One region of the Salmonella sp. HY31 genome, then DNA from elsewhere that is predicted to be linked to it. Evidence: predicted binding sites of a transcription regulator. Region 1 holds the regulator's gene; the other holds the start of a gene.
What was found. Region 1 encodes PurR, which represses purine synthesis genes. Its sites were predicted from a motif close to CANGCAAACGTTTGCNTG; they were not measured.
Positions count from the first base shown of each region.

Region 2: the regulator PurR is predicted to act here: its motif matches at 5,233-5,250, upstream of purM (phosphoribosylformylglycinamidine cyclo-ligase).

Region 1 covers NZ_CP170479.1:2,114,847-2,122,934, reverse strand. The annotation lists gene rnt (ribonuclease T) at 1-25, shown strand, start outside; gene grxD (monothiol glutaredoxin 4) at 103-450, opposite strand; gene ACE15A_RS10025 (C40 family peptidase) at 784-1,608, shown strand; gene sodB (superoxide dismutase [Fe]) at 1,735-2,316, shown strand; gene ACE15A_RS10015 (YnhF family membrane protein) at 2,399-2,488, opposite strand; gene purR (HTH-type transcriptional repressor PurR) at 2,784-3,809, shown strand; gene punR (DNA-binding transcriptional activator PunR) at 3,806-4,738, opposite strand; gene punC (purine nucleoside transporter PunC) at 4,851-6,056, shown strand; gene cfa (cyclopropane fatty acyl phospholipid synthase) at 6,346-7,494, shown strand; gene ACE15A_RS09990 (riboflavin synthase) at 7,536-8,088, opposite strand, start outside.
Region 2 covers NZ_CP170479.1:1,249,939-1,258,026, forward strand. The annotation lists gene ppx (exopolyphosphatase) at 1-1,236, opposite strand, end outside; gene ppk1 (polyphosphate kinase 1) at 1,241-3,307, opposite strand; gene purN (phosphoribosylglycinamide formyltransferase) at 3,496-4,134, opposite strand; gene purM (phosphoribosylformylglycinamidine cyclo-ligase) at 4,134-5,171, opposite strand; gene upp (uracil phosphoribosyltransferase) at 5,576-6,202, shown strand; gene uraA (uracil permease) at 6,290-7,579, shown strand; gene ACE15A_RS05835 (DnaA inactivator Hda) at 7,674-8,088, shown strand, end outside.

The DNA of each region.
Region 1 (8,088 bases):
GTTACCCTTGCCGACAGACAAATAACGTGGCTAACGACGCCGCTTTTGCTCACTATGACGGCAAAAAAGCGACCTTTACAGGTCGCTTTCCCCTTTCACAGATTATTCTGCGTCCGGCTCCTGAGTTTTATATTTTGCGGCAGTTTCTTTAATAAGCTGCTGCAACTCACCACGCTGATACATTTCAATCACAATATCACACCCGCCGACCAGCTCGCCATCCACCCACAGTTGTGGGAATGTCGGCCAGTTGGCGTATTTCGGTAATTCTGCGCGAATATCCGGGTTTTGCAGGATATCAACATAGGCAAAACGTTCCCCACAGGCGGAAAGCGCCTGAACGGCCTGCGCAGAGAAACCACAGCTTGGCAGTTTTGGTGAACCTTTCATATACAGGAGAATCGGGTTTTCAGCGATCTGGCGCTGGATTTTTTCGATAGTGGTGCTCATTGTCTCGCTTCCTTAACTTCTTTTACGACCGAAGCCTGTCATTGTAACGGGTCAGGCTGGCAACGGAAAATAACATTTTCATCATGCCTTATTATTTTACCGTCTGCGGGAATAAGTTGCATACAAAATATCTTTTAAGCGGGTTGCCACGCAGTGATTCGTAGATAACGCGTTCGTGTTTAGCATTAATTGCTATTTTTTTTACATCTGTTAACGAAACACAGCTTCAGAAACCAAAAGCAATTACCAATCTGTGCTTTTGTAGATTAGAATTATCAGGTTTTGTAAATCATACGCAGGCATGATCGCCTGCCTTTAACAGAGGATTGCTCAGTGGCGCGGATAAACAAAATCTCGATCACGCTCTGTGCTTTACTTTTTACTACTCTCCCTTTTACGCCAATGGCCCATGCTTCCAGGCAAGCCAAAGCGACGCCTGCTGTTTCTCATGTCACTAAAACGGCAGATAAAAAGAAAAGCACAACGCCCAAACAGATCAGTAAGACCAACAAAAAAAACGTAAAAACAACCTCAAAAACCAGCCGTTCTTCTTCCGCTTCTACGCCAAAACGTACCATCGCTTCCACGAAATCTCGTCATACGACACATCGCCGTAACAGAACCGCGCCCACGTCAATCGCCGCCCTCGACGTGACGGAAAAATGCACGACGCGTAAAGGCCGTAAGCCGCACTGCGTGAAGGGGAAAGGAACATTGCCGCTCTCTATTGCCGATGCGCATCGGACTAAAGTACAAAAAGCGACGAAAACCGCGATGTCCAAGCTCATGAATCAGATTGGTAAGCCGTATCACTGGGGAGGCGCGTCGCCGCGCACCGGTTTTGATTGCAGCGGTCTGGTTTATTATGCCTATAAAGATTTAGTGAAGATCCGTATCCCCCGAACGGCGAATGAGATGTATCACCTGCGTGACGCGGCGCCCATTGAGCGCAGCGAGTTGAAAAACGGCGATCTGGTGTTCTTCCGTACGCAGGGGCGCGGCACCGCCGATCACGTTGGCGTCTATGTCGGCAACGGTAAGTTTATCCAGTCTCCGCGCAGCGGTCAGGAAATTAAGATCACCTCGCTGAACGAAGAATACTGGCAGCGCCATTATGTCGGCGCCCGCCGGGTGATGACCCCTAAAACAATTCGCTAATATTTTATCCTGTCGTTTAACGACAGGATAACTTCTTCTTTTGCGCCCCCGCTCAATTTGCTACCCTATCCTTACGCGCACCAGGGTTATTGTGCGTGCGCAATATTAATAATAAGGAGAGAAGCAATGTCGTTCGAATTACCTGCATTACCGTATGCCAAAGATGCTCTGGCGCCGCATATTTCTGCTGAGACGCTGGAATATCACTATGGCAAACATCATCAGACTTACGTGACCAATCTTAATAATTTGATCAAAGGCACGGCGTTTGAAGGCAAATCGCTGGAAGAGATCGTGCGTGCTTCCGAAGGCGGCATCTTTAATAACGCCGCTCAGGTGTGGAACCATACGTTCTACTGGAACTGCCTGGCACCAAATGCTGGCGGCGAACCGACCGGGAAACTGGCTGATGCTATCGCGGCATCTTTTGGCAGCTTCGCGGAATTTAAAACGCAGTTCACAGATGCCGCTATCAAAAACTTTGGTTCCGGCTGGACATGGCTGGTAAAAGGCGCTGATGGCAAACTGGCTATCGTCTCTACCTCAAATGCCGGTACGCCGCTGACCACAGATGCGACGCCGCTGCTGACGGTTGATGTGTGGGAACACGCGTATTACATCGACTACCGCAACGCCCGTCCAAACTATCTGGAGCATTTTTGGGCGCTGGTTAACTGGGAATTTGTCGCGAAAAATCTCGCCGCATAAGTCTGAGCACGCAGAAGGTACGCCTTCTGCGTTTTAGAGAGGGATAGAATAGAGGAAACGCCCTCCCTCAGAAGAGAGGGAATCAGTGCAGAGCGGCCGTTAATCCACCTGCGACAATCAAGCCCAGAACAATAAGCGTAGTGATCAACGAAAATTTCAGGTCGGTACTCATCAAGTTTTCTCCTTTTTATTCCCACACAAAAAGTGATATAGCGCATTTTTGCACATTCCCGCACAAAAATCTCTCATGTTTTATATTGATAACTGTTTTTAACGCTTCCCCTTTTCCTCAAGATCAGACAAAATTCCAGGCTTACTGAATTAGCGTAACGGCCATTGACCCCTTCCTGACGTTCCGTGTCGTTTTTCCGGCATGCCGCAACCCTGACGTTGCGATTAGGGTGTGTGTAGGCAAACGTTTACCTGGCGTTTCTCAGGAGCTTAGCGAGGGTCTGGAGTGAAATGTAATGGCAACAATTAAAGATGTAGCGAAACGAGCAAACGTTTCCACTACAACTGTATCACACGTAATCAACAAAACGCGTTTTGTCGCTGAAGAAACGCGTAACGCGGTCTGGGCAGCGATTAAAGAGCTGCACTACTCTCCCAGCGCCGTCGCGCGTAGCCTGAAGGTCAACCATACCAAATCGATAGGCTTACTGGCGACCAGCAGCGAAGCGGCCTATTTTGCAGAAATTATCGAGGCGGTTGAAAAAAACTGCTTTCAGAAAGGCTATACGCTGATTTTGGGCAACGCCTGGAATAACCTGGAAAAACAGCGCGCCTACCTGTCCATGATGGCGCAAAAGCGCGTGGATGGCCTGCTGGTGATGTGTTCTGAGTACCCGGAACCTCTGCTTTCCATGCTGGAAGAGTATCGCCATATTCCGATGGTGGTGATGGACTGGGGTGAAGCGAAGGCCGATTTTACCGATACGGTGATTGATAACGCCTTTGCAGGCGGCTATATGGCGGGTCGTTATCTGGTTGAGCGCGGTCACCGGGATATCGGCGTTATTCCCGGTCCGCTGGAGCGCAACACCGGCGCGGGTCGGCTGGCAGGCTTCATGAAGGCAATGGAGGAGGCGCTGATCAACGTGCCAGACAACTGGATTGTTCAGGGCGACTTCGAGCCGGAGTCCGGTTACCACGCGATGCAGCAAATCTTATCGCAGTCACATCGCCCTACCGCCGTTTTCTGCGGCGGCGATATTATGGCGATGGGCGCGCTTTGCGCGGCAGACGAAATGGGGCTTCGCGTACCGCAGGACGTTTCGGTGATCGGTTATGACAATGTGCGTAACGCCCGCTTCTTTACCCCGGCGCTGACGACGATTCACCAGCCCAAAGACTCTTTAGGCGAAACCGCATTTAATATGCTATTGGATCGCATCGTCAATAAGCGCGAAGAGTCACAGTCTATTGAAGTTCATCCACGCCTGGTTGAGCGTCGCTCGGTCGCTGACGGCCCGTTCCGCGACTATCGACGTTAATCCCCGCTGTCGGGAGCCTCTTCAGGCTCCCGCAACCACTCCCGATTCAACGTTTCGCTATCGCCCAAATAATCCAGCAGCCATGCCAGCGCGGGCGAGGCCTCGTTTTGCTGCCACGTCAGGCAACAGGCCGCATCGGGAAACGGATTCTCTAACGTCAGCGCCACCCATTTTCCGCTGTCTATCCACTGTCGGGCAAAGTGCGTCGGCACCATTCCCACGCATAATCCTGCTGACAGGCAGGTTGCCGATGACTCCCAGTCCGGTACTACAACCCTTTTTTGGTTATCCAGCAACCAGGTAATCCGTTTCGGTAAGGTTCGCGAGGTATCTTCTCTGACCAGCGACGGCCAGTTGCGCAGGGTATCATCGCTTAACGGTCCCGGCATCGCCGCCAGCGGGTGATCGCTTGCCACTACGCAACTCCAGCTCAGGGTACCCATATCCCGAAAAGCATAACGTCCCCCTACCGGAATCGCCTGCGTCGCCCCAATAGCCAGTTCGACTCGCCCGTCGGAGAGCGCGTCCCAGACGCCGTTAAACACCTCCTGAAAAACCAGCAGTTCCACATCGTCAAAATGGCGATAGAAATCGACGATCATCTGCCGGGTACGTTCTGGTCTGACGATATTATCCACCGCAATAGCCAACTGCCCGCGCCAGCCATTAGCAATTTGCTGACACTGTTGACGAGTGATCTGCATTTTTTTGATAACAGAACGCCCTTCTTTTAAAAACCAGACGCCAGCAGGCGTAAGTTCAACATCACGGTGACGTCGTACAAAAAGCGGTACGGCCAGCCACTCCTCTAACTGACGAACGGTGTAACTGACTGCCGAAGGCACACGGTGCAGTTCCTGCGCCGCCGCGCTAAAACTGCCATTGCGCGCCACGGCGTCAACCACTTCAAGCGAGTATTCCGACCACATAATTTGCCTACAAAAATTTTGAATTCACTGGACAAATATTAACGTTTCACAACCGTAATTTCACTCCCTACACTCTGCGACAATGTCTGTCTGATAAGAAAGAGAAACAAATATGCAACCTGGAAAAGGTTTTTTAGTCTGGTTAGCCGGTCTTAGCGTGCTGGGGTTTCTGGCTACGGACATGTACCTGCCCGCGTTTGCCGCCATACAGGCGGATTTACAAACGCCTGCTGCCGCTGTCAGCGCCAGCCTCAGCCTGTTTTTAGCTGGCTTTGCCGTCGCACAACTACTCTGGGGACCGCTATCGGATCGTTATGGCCGTAAACCGATTTTACTGCTGGGGTTATCCATCTTTGCGCTCGGAAGTCTGGGGATGCTGTGGGTAGAAAGCGCGGCAGCACTGCTGACGCTACGCTTTGTGCAGGCCGTCGGCGTTTGTGCGGCAACGGTAATCTGGCAAGCGCTGGTGACCGATTATTATCCTTCGCAAAAAATTAATCGTATCTTCGCCACTATCATGCCACTGGTAGGATTATCCCCGGCGCTTGCGCCCTTACTGGGAAGCTGGATACTGACGCATTTCTCATGGCAGGCGATTTTCGCCACGCTGTTTGCGATTACGTTGTTGCTGATGTTGCCAGCGCTGCGCTTAAAACCATCGGTAAAAGCACATGCCGAGGGACAGGATAAACTCACTTTTGCGACGTTGCTACGCTCTAAAACCTATCGCGGTAATGTACTGATTTATGCCGCCTGTTCCGCCAGCTTTTTTGCGTGGTTAACGGGTTCCCCGTTCATTCTCAGCGCGATGGGTTACAGCCCGGCAGTGATTGGCCTGAGCTATGTTCCTCAAACCATCGCTTTTCTGATTGGCGGATATGGCTGCCGCGCGGCGCTACAAAAATGGCAGGGTTACCAATTGCTTCCGTGGCTGTTAGGGCTGTATGCGCTGAGCGTTATCGCCACCTGGGGAACGGGCTTCCTGAATAATGCCTCACTGGTGGAGATCCTGATTCCGTTCTGCGTAATGGCGATTGCTAATGGCGCAATCTACCCTATCGTCGTCGCGCAAGCGTTACGCCCTTTCCCTCAAGCCACGGGGCGTGCTGCGGCGCTGCAAAATACGCTGCAACTGGGGTTATGTTTCCTGGCAAGCCTGGTGGTTTCATGGCTCATCAGCACGCCGCTGCTGACCACCACCAGCGTAATGCTCTTTACCGTTGTTCTGGCGGCGTTAGGCTACAAAATGCAGTCTCATGCAGCGTGCAATGAGGCCGGATTTGCGCATGCCGATGTCGCCCACGAGAAGTCTCACTAGAGGTTTGTTAACCCCGGTTAATTAGCACGCTAACAATTTTCGGTTGAATCATCAAAAATTGCGGCCTATACTGATTCCCGGTTGTTTATATTACGATAATTATTAGGCATTAACGGGAACCGGAGCGTTCCCGATTCACCACGGATGGCCTTTTCGGCAAGGGTTCCTCCCTTCCTCTGTTCTACGTCGGATAACTGGCTCACGGAATTGTCCGTGGGATTTCTCACAAAGCCAAAAAAGCGTCTACGCTGTTTTAAGGTTCTGATCACCGTCCAGTGATGGAGAAGCTATGAGTTCATCGTGTATAGAAGAAGTCAGCGTACCGGATGATAACTGGTACCGAATCGCCAACGAATTGTTAAGTCGTGCGGATATTACAATTAATGGTTCCGCCCCGTCTGATATTCGTGTTAAGAATCCCGATTTTTTTAAACGCGTCCTGCAGGAAGGCTCGTTGGGATTAGGTGAGAGTTACATGGATGGCTGGTGGGAATGCGAGCGTCTGGATATTTTCTTCAGCAAAGTCTTACGTGCCGGTCTTGAAAATCAACTCCCCCACCATGTTAAAGATACGCTCCGCATCCTCGGCGCGCGTCTGATTAATCTACAAAGTAAAAAACGCGCCTGGATTGTCGGCAAGGAACATTACGATCTTGGTAATGACCTTTTTTCCCGTATGCTCGATCCCTATATGCAATATTCTTGCGCCTACTGGAAAGATGCCGATACGCTTGAAGCTGCACAGCAAGCCAAGCTGAAATTAATTTGCGAAAAGCTACAGCTACAGCCAGGGATGCGTGTGCTGGATATCGGCTGCGGCTGGGGCGGCCTGTCGCAATATATGGCGACCCATTATGGCGTTAGCGTGGTGGGCGTAACAATCTCCGCTGAACAGCAAAAAATGGCGCAGACGCGTTGTGAGGGTCTGGATGTTTCCATTCTCCTGCAAGATTATCGTGACCTTAACGATCAGTTTGACCGAATCGTCTCCGTCGGCATGTTCGAACATGTCGGGCCGAAAAACTACAACACCTATTTTGAGGTTGTCGACAGGAATTTAAAACCGGATGGTCTTTTCCTGCTCCATACTATTGGTTCTAAAAAAACCGATCATAATGTCGATCCGTGGATCAATAAGTATATTTTCCCCAACGGTTGCTTGCCGTCTGTTCGTCAAATCGCCGAGGCCAGCGAATCACACTTTGTAATGGAAGACTGGCATAACTTTGGCGCCGACTACGACACGACTCTGATGGCGTGGCATGAGCGCTTTATCAATGCCTGGCCGGAAATTGCGGGCAATTATAACGAGCGCTTCAAACGTATGTTCAGTTATTATCTCAACGCCTGCGCCGGTGCGTTTCGCGCACGTGATATCCAGCTTTGGCAGGTCGTATTTACGCGCGGCGTTGAAAACGGTCTGCGCGTTCCTCGCTAATCACCGCCCCCCGCATTTCATGCGGGGGTTTTTATTTTCCGTTAGCCAATGTTGGCCTGATTTCTGACCGCATTTTCTCGTGCAGCCAGTACGCGTTCTACGGTATCGACAATCGCCTGCGTTTGCGGATCGATCTCGATATTCACACGTTCACCCAGTTTTTTTCTGCCAAGCGTAGTACGCTCCAGCGTCTCCGGAATCAGATGCACGCAGAAGCGCGTTGGCGTTACCTCGCCGACGGTCAAACTAATACCGTCGACGCCGATAAAACCTTTGTACAGGATATACTTCATCAGTGACGCATCCTGCACCTTAAACCATACCTGATGGTTATTTTCGGATGTCAGGATTTTCGCGATCTCCGCCGTCGTAATAATATGCCCCGACATCAGATGTCCGCCGATTTCGTCGCTGAATTTAGCGGCGCGCTCTATGTTGACCTCGTCACCCACCTTCAACGCGCCCAGATTGGTGATGCGCAGAGTTTCTTTCATCAGATCAAAACTTATCTGATTGCCGTTTATTTCAGTCACGGTCAAACAGCATCCATTATGCGCCACGGATGCCCCCGTCTCCAGCCCCTCCAGCATGTAG
Region 2 (8,088 bases), 860 kb from region 1:
ATGATAACGTACCAGAGTCGCCATCATCATTTGCTGTTCCTGATTAAAGCCAGGCAAATCGCTGTGTTGCAGAATATAAGCCGAATGGCGATGTAAACCGCTGTGATTAATATTCAGTCCAACTTCATGTAGCATTGCCGCCCAGCGGAGCAACGCTTCGAGCTGCGGATGCGCTAGTTTTGGCTGCTGGGCCTGCCACTGCTCATACATCTGCATAGTGGTTTCCAGCACGCGTCTGGCTTGTTCTCTGTCAATGTTGTATTGATTGGCCAGACTTTTTGCGGTACGGCTGCGAACATCCTGATGGCGGAAGCGACCTTCCATTTCATACAGGACGCCTTCGCGCAATGCGCCGTCGGAAAGGCGAAGCTCGCGGATAGCCAATGCATCAAAAACGCCGCACAGAATCGCCAGACCCGGCACAAAGACCGCTTTTCGTTCTTCAGACAGACCCGGCAGGCTGAGCGCATTAAAGGAGCGGTGCTTCAACACTTCTGACTTCAGTTTGTCGAGGCGCTCCGGCGTAATGAAGCCATCTTTCTCACCCAGCGCCAGGAGAACTTCATGAGCGGCTTTAATGGTACCGGAAGCGCCCATCGCCACGTTCCATCCTTGAATACGATACTGCCAGGTTAAGGTTTCCAGTTTTTGCGCTGCCGCCATCCGGGCGCGCTGGAAATTTTCTTTATTGATAACACCGCCGGGAAAGTAGAGCTGCGCGAAGCTCACGCAGCCCATACGACGGCTTTCAACCAGCCTGGGTTCGAAGTTTTCGCCGATGACGAGCTCTGTTGACCCGCCGCCGATATCGATCACCAGCTTGCGGCCTTTTTCCGGTTGCGTATGTTCTACGCCCATAAAGATCAGGCGCGCTTCTTCGTTACCGGAAATAATCTCTATTGGGTAGGGAATAACCTTTTCCGCGCGTTTGAGAAAATCAGCGGCATTTTGCGCCTGACGTAACGTGTGGGTGCCCACGATACAGACGCTGGAAGGGGAGAATCCTTGTAAGCGCTCAGCAAACAGCGACAGACAGCTAAGCCCCCGTTCCATAGCTTCTTCGCTGAGTTTGTTATCTGCGCCCAGCCCGTCCGCCAGATGGACGCGCTGTTTTAAGCGCCCGATGATCTGCATTGCGCCGTCAACCACGCGGGCAATGACCATATGAAAGCTGTTTGAGCCGAGATCGACCGCAGCGAACTCCTGCGGGCGAGGGGATTTATCGTAAATTGGCATAGCGTTAGTCTGGTTGCTCGAGTGATTTGATGTAGTCATAAATCGCCAGCTGTGCCTGAACTTTGCGGCGATTGCCGCGCGGTACGTAGCGGTTGCTGAGTTCTTTATCGATAAAGCGCGCTTTTACCGTGTCGCTAAACAGAATGTCAATGATATCCAGTACGCGTTGTTTAAGCCGCGGGTCGAGGATAGGCGTAGCGACTTCGATACGGTAGTCAATATTACGCGTCATCCAGTCAGCTGAAGAGAGCCACACTTGCTTATCGCCGCCGTTTTCGAAAATATAAACCCGATCGTGTTCAAGATAGCGATCCACGATGCTAATCGCGCGAATATTATCGCTAATTCCTTCCAGTTGCGGAATAAGAGAACACATGCCGCGCACCAAAAGATTGACCTGGACACCCGAACCCGACGCGGCGTATAGCCTGTCGACTAACCCTTTATCGACCAGGTTGTTAAGCTTTAACGTAATCCCTGACGGTAAGCCTTGCTGGGCATTGGCGATTTCACGATCGATCATCTCATACAGCAGACGCCGTGAGTTTTGTGGAGAAACCATCAAATAATCGAAAGTGACCGGACGATAGGGGTTTTCAATAAAGTTAAAGACCCGGCGTACTTCATTGGTAATGCGCGCATCGGCGGTCAGCAGCGAATAATCGGTATACAGCCGCGCCGTTTTTTCGTTGAAGTTACCGGTGCCGATATGCGCATAACGCACCACGTCATCGCCCTCTTTTCGTGAGATGAGAAAGAGTTTGGCGTGAATTTTCAGCCCTGGCGCAGAGAAAATAACATGGACACCCGCTTCGGTTAACCGCTTGGCCCAGTGAATATTCGCCTCTTCATCGAAGCGCGCCTGCAACTCCACCACCACGGTGACTTTTTTGCCGTTATGGGCGGCATGGATCATCGAGTCAATAATGCGCGAGTCTTTCGCTACGCGATAAATATTGATTTTGATCGCCAGCACGCTTGGGTCAAACGACGCCTGGCGTAACAGTTCCAGTACATGCTCGAAGGTATGGTACGGATAATAGAGCAGCACATCACGTTCGCGAATTGCGTCGAAACCGTTACGAAACTTCTCTTTATCAAACCAAAGATGGCGTAACCGCGGTAACGGTTTATTGACCAGGTTGGCTTTACCGACATTCGGAAAATTAATAAAGTCTTTAAAATTGTGGTAGCGTCCGCCGGGTACGATTGAGTCATACCGGGAGATTGTCAGTTTTTCTCGCAACACGTCGACCAGAGCGGCGGGCATATCGCGTTGATAGACAAAGCGCACCGGTTCAGCGGTCAGGCGCTGCTTCAGGCTGGAAGACATCAGCTCCATTAGACTGGATTCCATCTCATGCACCAGATCATATTCAGCATCGCGGGTCATTTTCATCGAATAGGCGTTAAGCGCGTCATAATCGAAGAACCCTTTAAAAATGTCATCCAGGCAGTAGCGCAGAATATTATCCAGAAGGATCATCGGCTTGCGTCTGCGCGGTGTCTCCGGCGGCAGATTAACGAAGCGTGGGACTTTGTCGGACGGTATCTCCAGCAGCGCATAGTTGATGGTGTCGCCGCGGATAATCTCCACCGCCAGATAGGTGTAATCATCTTTTAAAAACTGAACAAGGTCCGTCTCCCGGTTAATAAGAATCGGGGTAATGTGCTGGCGCAAATAGTGCTTAAAATAGTGGCGCAACCAGCTCTGTTGGTTCACCGAGAGCTGACGCTCGTTGATCAGAAAGATTTGATTACGCGCCATCTCCAGCAGTAATTCGTTGTACAGGCCGTCGAACTCCTGGTCTGCTTTCAACACGCGGGACTGAATTTTGCCTAACAAATGGCGTGAATGAGAATTTGAGCCCTGTTCTTCGCTGATAATAATGCGTCGTTTCAGTTCGGCGAAACGCACTTTGTAGAACTCGTCGAGGTTATTAGAATAGATACCCAGGAACCGCATCCGCTCAATCAGCGGGTTGGATTTATCCGCTGCTTCCTGTAATACGCGTTCGTTAAATGCTAACCAGCTCAGTTCTTTCTCGATATATAACTTTTCCTGACCCATTACTACTTATACTCCGTTTTATTCACGGGACACTGCCTGATGATTATGGCGAGCATTACGCGTTAATGTCCAACTGCGTCAGAAAAGTATGACAATAAACTGATAGCATAAAGGAAGGAAAAAGAGTAGGCCGGATAGGCATTTATGCCGCCATCCGGCAAGCAGACGCAGCCACATCAGATGGCGTATTATTCGTCAGACGCATAACCTTGCGGCGGCAGACGACGCCCGTCCAGCCAGGCGGCGTTATCGCGCATCTTTAAACGCCCCTCCGCAAACCAGCCGATCACCAGCGGATAAATCGCGTGTTCCTGAGTTTGTACGCGTGCGATGATATCATTTTCGTTGTCGTCGGCAAAAATCGGCACCTTCGCCTGGAGAATGACCGGACCGCCGTCGAGTTCGTCTGTCACGAAATGCACCGAGGTACCATGCTCCTCATCGCCGTTTTCCAGCGCCTGGCGATGGGTATGCAACCCCGGATATTTTGGCAGCAGGGAAGGGTGAATGTTCAGCAGACGCCCGTGGTAATGCGCGACAAACGCCGGACTCAGAATACGCATAAAACCGGCCAGCACGACCACATCAGGCGAATACGCGTCTATCTCGCGAATCAGCTCGCGATCGAAGGCGTCGCGGCTGCCAAACCGATCGGCAGTCAGCGCTTGTGCCGGAATACTGGCTTCTCTGGCGCGTTCAAGGCCGAACGCGTCAGCCTTATTGCTGAATACTGCCCTGAGGGTGCCTTTAATTTTCTTTGCTTTGCAGGCATCGATAATCGCCTGTAAATTGCTTCCGTTGCCGGAAATCAGCACCACAATATTCATTATTCAATAACCACACGCTGTTCGGAATCAGAGGCTTTGATGATACCGATTTTCCATGCGTTTTCACCTTTCTCGTTTAGCAGAGCAAGCGCTTTGTCCGCTTCCGGAGAGGATAGCGCAATCACCATGCCGACGCCGCAGTTAAAGGTACGGTACATTTCATGTCGACTGACGTTACCGGCGGTTTGCAGCCAGGTAAAGATGGCGGGCCATTGCCAGGACGACTCATTAATTACCGCCTGGGTATTCTCCGGCAGAACGCGCGGAATATTTTCCCAAAAGCCGCCGCCGGTGAGGTGTGCGATAGCGTGTACATCGATATTTTCAATCAGTTCCAGAACCGATTTTACGTAGATACGGGTCGGTTCAAGCAGATGATCGGCAAGTGGCTTCCCTTCCAGCAGAGTGGTTTGTGGATCGCAGCCGCTAACGTCAATAATTTTACGCACCAGCGAATATCCATTCGAGTGCGGGCCGCTGGAGCCGAGCGCAATCAGCACGTCGCCTTCGGCAACCCGGGAGCCGTCGATGATTTCTGATTTTTCGACTACGCCAACGCAGAAACCCGCCACGTCGTAATCTTCGCCGTGATACATGCCCGGCATTTCCGCCGTCTCGCCGCCGACCAGCGCGCAACCAGATTGCAGGCAGCCTTCGGCAATACCGTTGATCACACTGGCGGCGGTATCGACATCCAGTTTACCGGTGGCATAGTAATCGAGGAAAAACAGCGGTTCCGCGCCCTGAACGACCAGATCGTTTACGCACATCGCCACCAGATCAATACCGATAGCGTCGTGACGTTTTAAATCCATCGCCAGGCGAAGTTTGGTGCCTACGCCGTCAGTGCCGGAAACCAGTACCGGTTCACGATATTTTTGCGGCAACGCGCACAGCGCACCGAAACCGCCCAGACCGCCCATAACCTCCGGGCGGCGAGTTTTCTTCACTACGCCTTTGATTCGATCAACCAGAGCGTTACCCGCATCAATATCGACGCCGGCATCTTTATAGCTAAGAGAGGTTTTATCGGTCACTGCCTGGTTCCCCACGTTTTTTCTTGCGGTAAAAGTTAAATTCGGCGCAATTCTAACAGGGAAAGCAAACGTTTGCGAGCGTGGTCTGCGCCCTGCATGTCCGGGCGATTTTTTGGTATGGTTTCGGCCGCTGCTTGAAAATTTTCCCTGTTGGTAAAAAAGAAAAGGATATCCGGCACTTGGTTTACGATATGTGGACGAGAAAGATTATCACCTGTTAAAATTCAATAGGTTGATGGCGGTAGGCGCTGGTTTCAACGTGAGTGATTTATACTCGCTTTTCCGCGATCAGCGCTTTTGGTTGATCCAGGTCAAGCATACATTGTGTTGCGCCAGAGAGGAAAAGCGGTATAATCCGGCGATTTTTTTTGTGGTTGCCAGTCATCTGAGGATAGGAGAAGAGTATGAAGATCGTGGAAGTCAAACACCCACTCGTCAAACACAAGCTGGGTCTGATGCGTGAAAACGACATTAGCACTAAACGCTTTCGTGAACTCGCCTCAGAAGTAGGCAGCCTGCTGACGTATGAAGCGACAGCCGACCTGGAAACGGAAAAAGTCACCATCGAAGGCTGGAATGGCCCGGTGGAAATTGACCAGATCAAAGGTAAAAAAATTACCGTTGTGCCGATTCTGCGTGCGGGTCTGGGCATGATGGAAGGCGTTCTGGAAAACGTACCGAGCGCGCGTATCAGCGTAGTCGGGATGTACCGTAACGAAGAGACGCTTGAGCCAGTACCTTATTTCCAGAAACTGGTATCGAACATTGATGAGCGCATGGCGCTGATCGTCGACCCGATGCTGGCGACTGGCGGTTCTGTCATCGCGACCATCGACCTGCTGAAAAAAGCAGGCTGTAGCAGCATTAAGGTGCTGGTGCTGGTCGCCGCGCCGGAAGGCATTGCGGCGCTGGAAAAAGCGCACCCGGACGTTGAACTGTACACCGCTTCTATCGATCAGGGGCTTAACGAGCACGGATACATTATTCCAGGGCTTGGCGATGCCGGCGATAAGATTTTTGGTACTAAATAAGTGAATAAATGATGAAAAGCCGACTTTAAGAGTCGGCTTTTTTTTGAATAAAACAACTCATAACAAACACACTCAGAGGAAAACACTATGACGCGCCGTGCTATCGGGGTGAGTGAAAGACCGCCGCTTTTACAAACAATCCCGCTTAGTTTGCAGCACCTTTTCGCCATGTTTGGCGCGACCGTGCTGGTGCCAGTTCTGTTTCATATCAACCCCGCGACGGTTCTGCTGTTTAACGGTATCGGAACGTTGCTGTATCTCTTTATCTGCAAAGGTAAAATCCCTGCCTACCTGGGATCGAGCTTTGCCTTTATTTCGCCGGTATTACTGCTGTTGCCGCTGGGTTATGAAGTGGCGCTGGGCGGTTTTATTATGTGCGGCGTATTATTCTGCCTGGTCTCTTTCATCGTTAAAAAAGCGGGCACAGGCTGGCTGGATGTGATGTTCCCGCCTGCGGCAATGGGCGCAATCGTTGCTGTTATCGGTCTGGAGCTGGCAGGCGTCGCGGCGGGGATGGCCGGATTGCTCCCTGCGCAAGGGCAATCGCCGGACACAAAAACGATTATTATCTCCATGGTCACGCTGGCGGTGACGGTGTTCGGCTCCGTACTGTTTCGTGGTTTCCTGGCGATCATTCCTATTTTGATTGGCGTGCTGGTGGGCTATGCGCTGTCGTTCGCGCTGGGGGTGGTCGATACCACGCCGATTGCCCAGGCGCACTGGTTTGCGCTGCCGACCTTCTATACGCCGCGTTTTGAATGGTTCGCGATCCTGACGATTCTGCCTGCGGCGTTGGTAGTGATTGCCGAGCATGTCGGTCATCTGGTGGTAACGGCGAATATCGTCAAAAAAGATCTGGTACGCGATCCCGGTTTGCACCGCTCGATGTTCGCCAATGGACTGTCGACGATCGTCTCCGGCTTCTTCGGCTCCACGCCGAATACCACCTATGGTGAAAATATTGGCGTCATGGCGATAACTCGCGTTTACAGTACCTGGGTTATTGGCGGCGCGGCGATTTTCGCCATTCTGCTTTCCTGCGTCGGCAAACTGGCGGCGGCGATTCAGATTATCCCGTTACCAGTGATGGGCGGCGTCTCGCTGCTGCTGTACGGCGTTATCGGCGCGTCGGGGATTCGCGTATTGATCGAATCGAAAGTCGATTATAACAAAGCGCAAAACCTGATCCTCACCTCGGTAATTTTGATCATCGGCGTGAGCGGCGCGAAAGTGGCTATCGGCGCGGCAGAATTGAAAGGGATGGCGCTGGCGACCATCGTCGGGATTGGCCTTAGCCTGATTTTTAAACTGATTAGCCTGTTGCGTCCGGAAGAAGTTGTGCTGGAGGCAAATGATGTGGAGCCGCCGCATCGGTAACGGGTTGCCGGGCAGCGATGCTGCCTGGTTCTATCTCAAGAGAATTATGTGGTAAACTCAGCACGATTTTATGCAATCCTGGGTTGAGGTATCTCTGAACACACCGGCACAGCTCTCTTTGCCACTTTATCTTCCTGACGACGAAACTTTCGCAAGTTTCTGGCCGGGGGATAACGCCTCTCTACTGGCCGCGTTACAAAACGTGTTGCGTCAGGAACATAGTGGATATATCTACCTTTGGGCGCGTGAAGGTGCGGGCCGCAGCCATTTGTTGCATGCCGCCTGCGCGGAATTGTCGCAGCGTGGAGATGCGGTAGGCTACGTCCCGCTCGATAAACGCACCTGGTTCGTGCCGGAAGTGCTCGACGGTATGGAACACCTCTCGCTGGTGTGTATTGATAACATTGAGTGCGTCGCTGGCGATGAACTGTGGGAGATGGCGATCTTTGATCTCTATAACCGTATTCTGGAGTCCGGTAAGACGCGGTTATTGATCACCGGCGATCGTC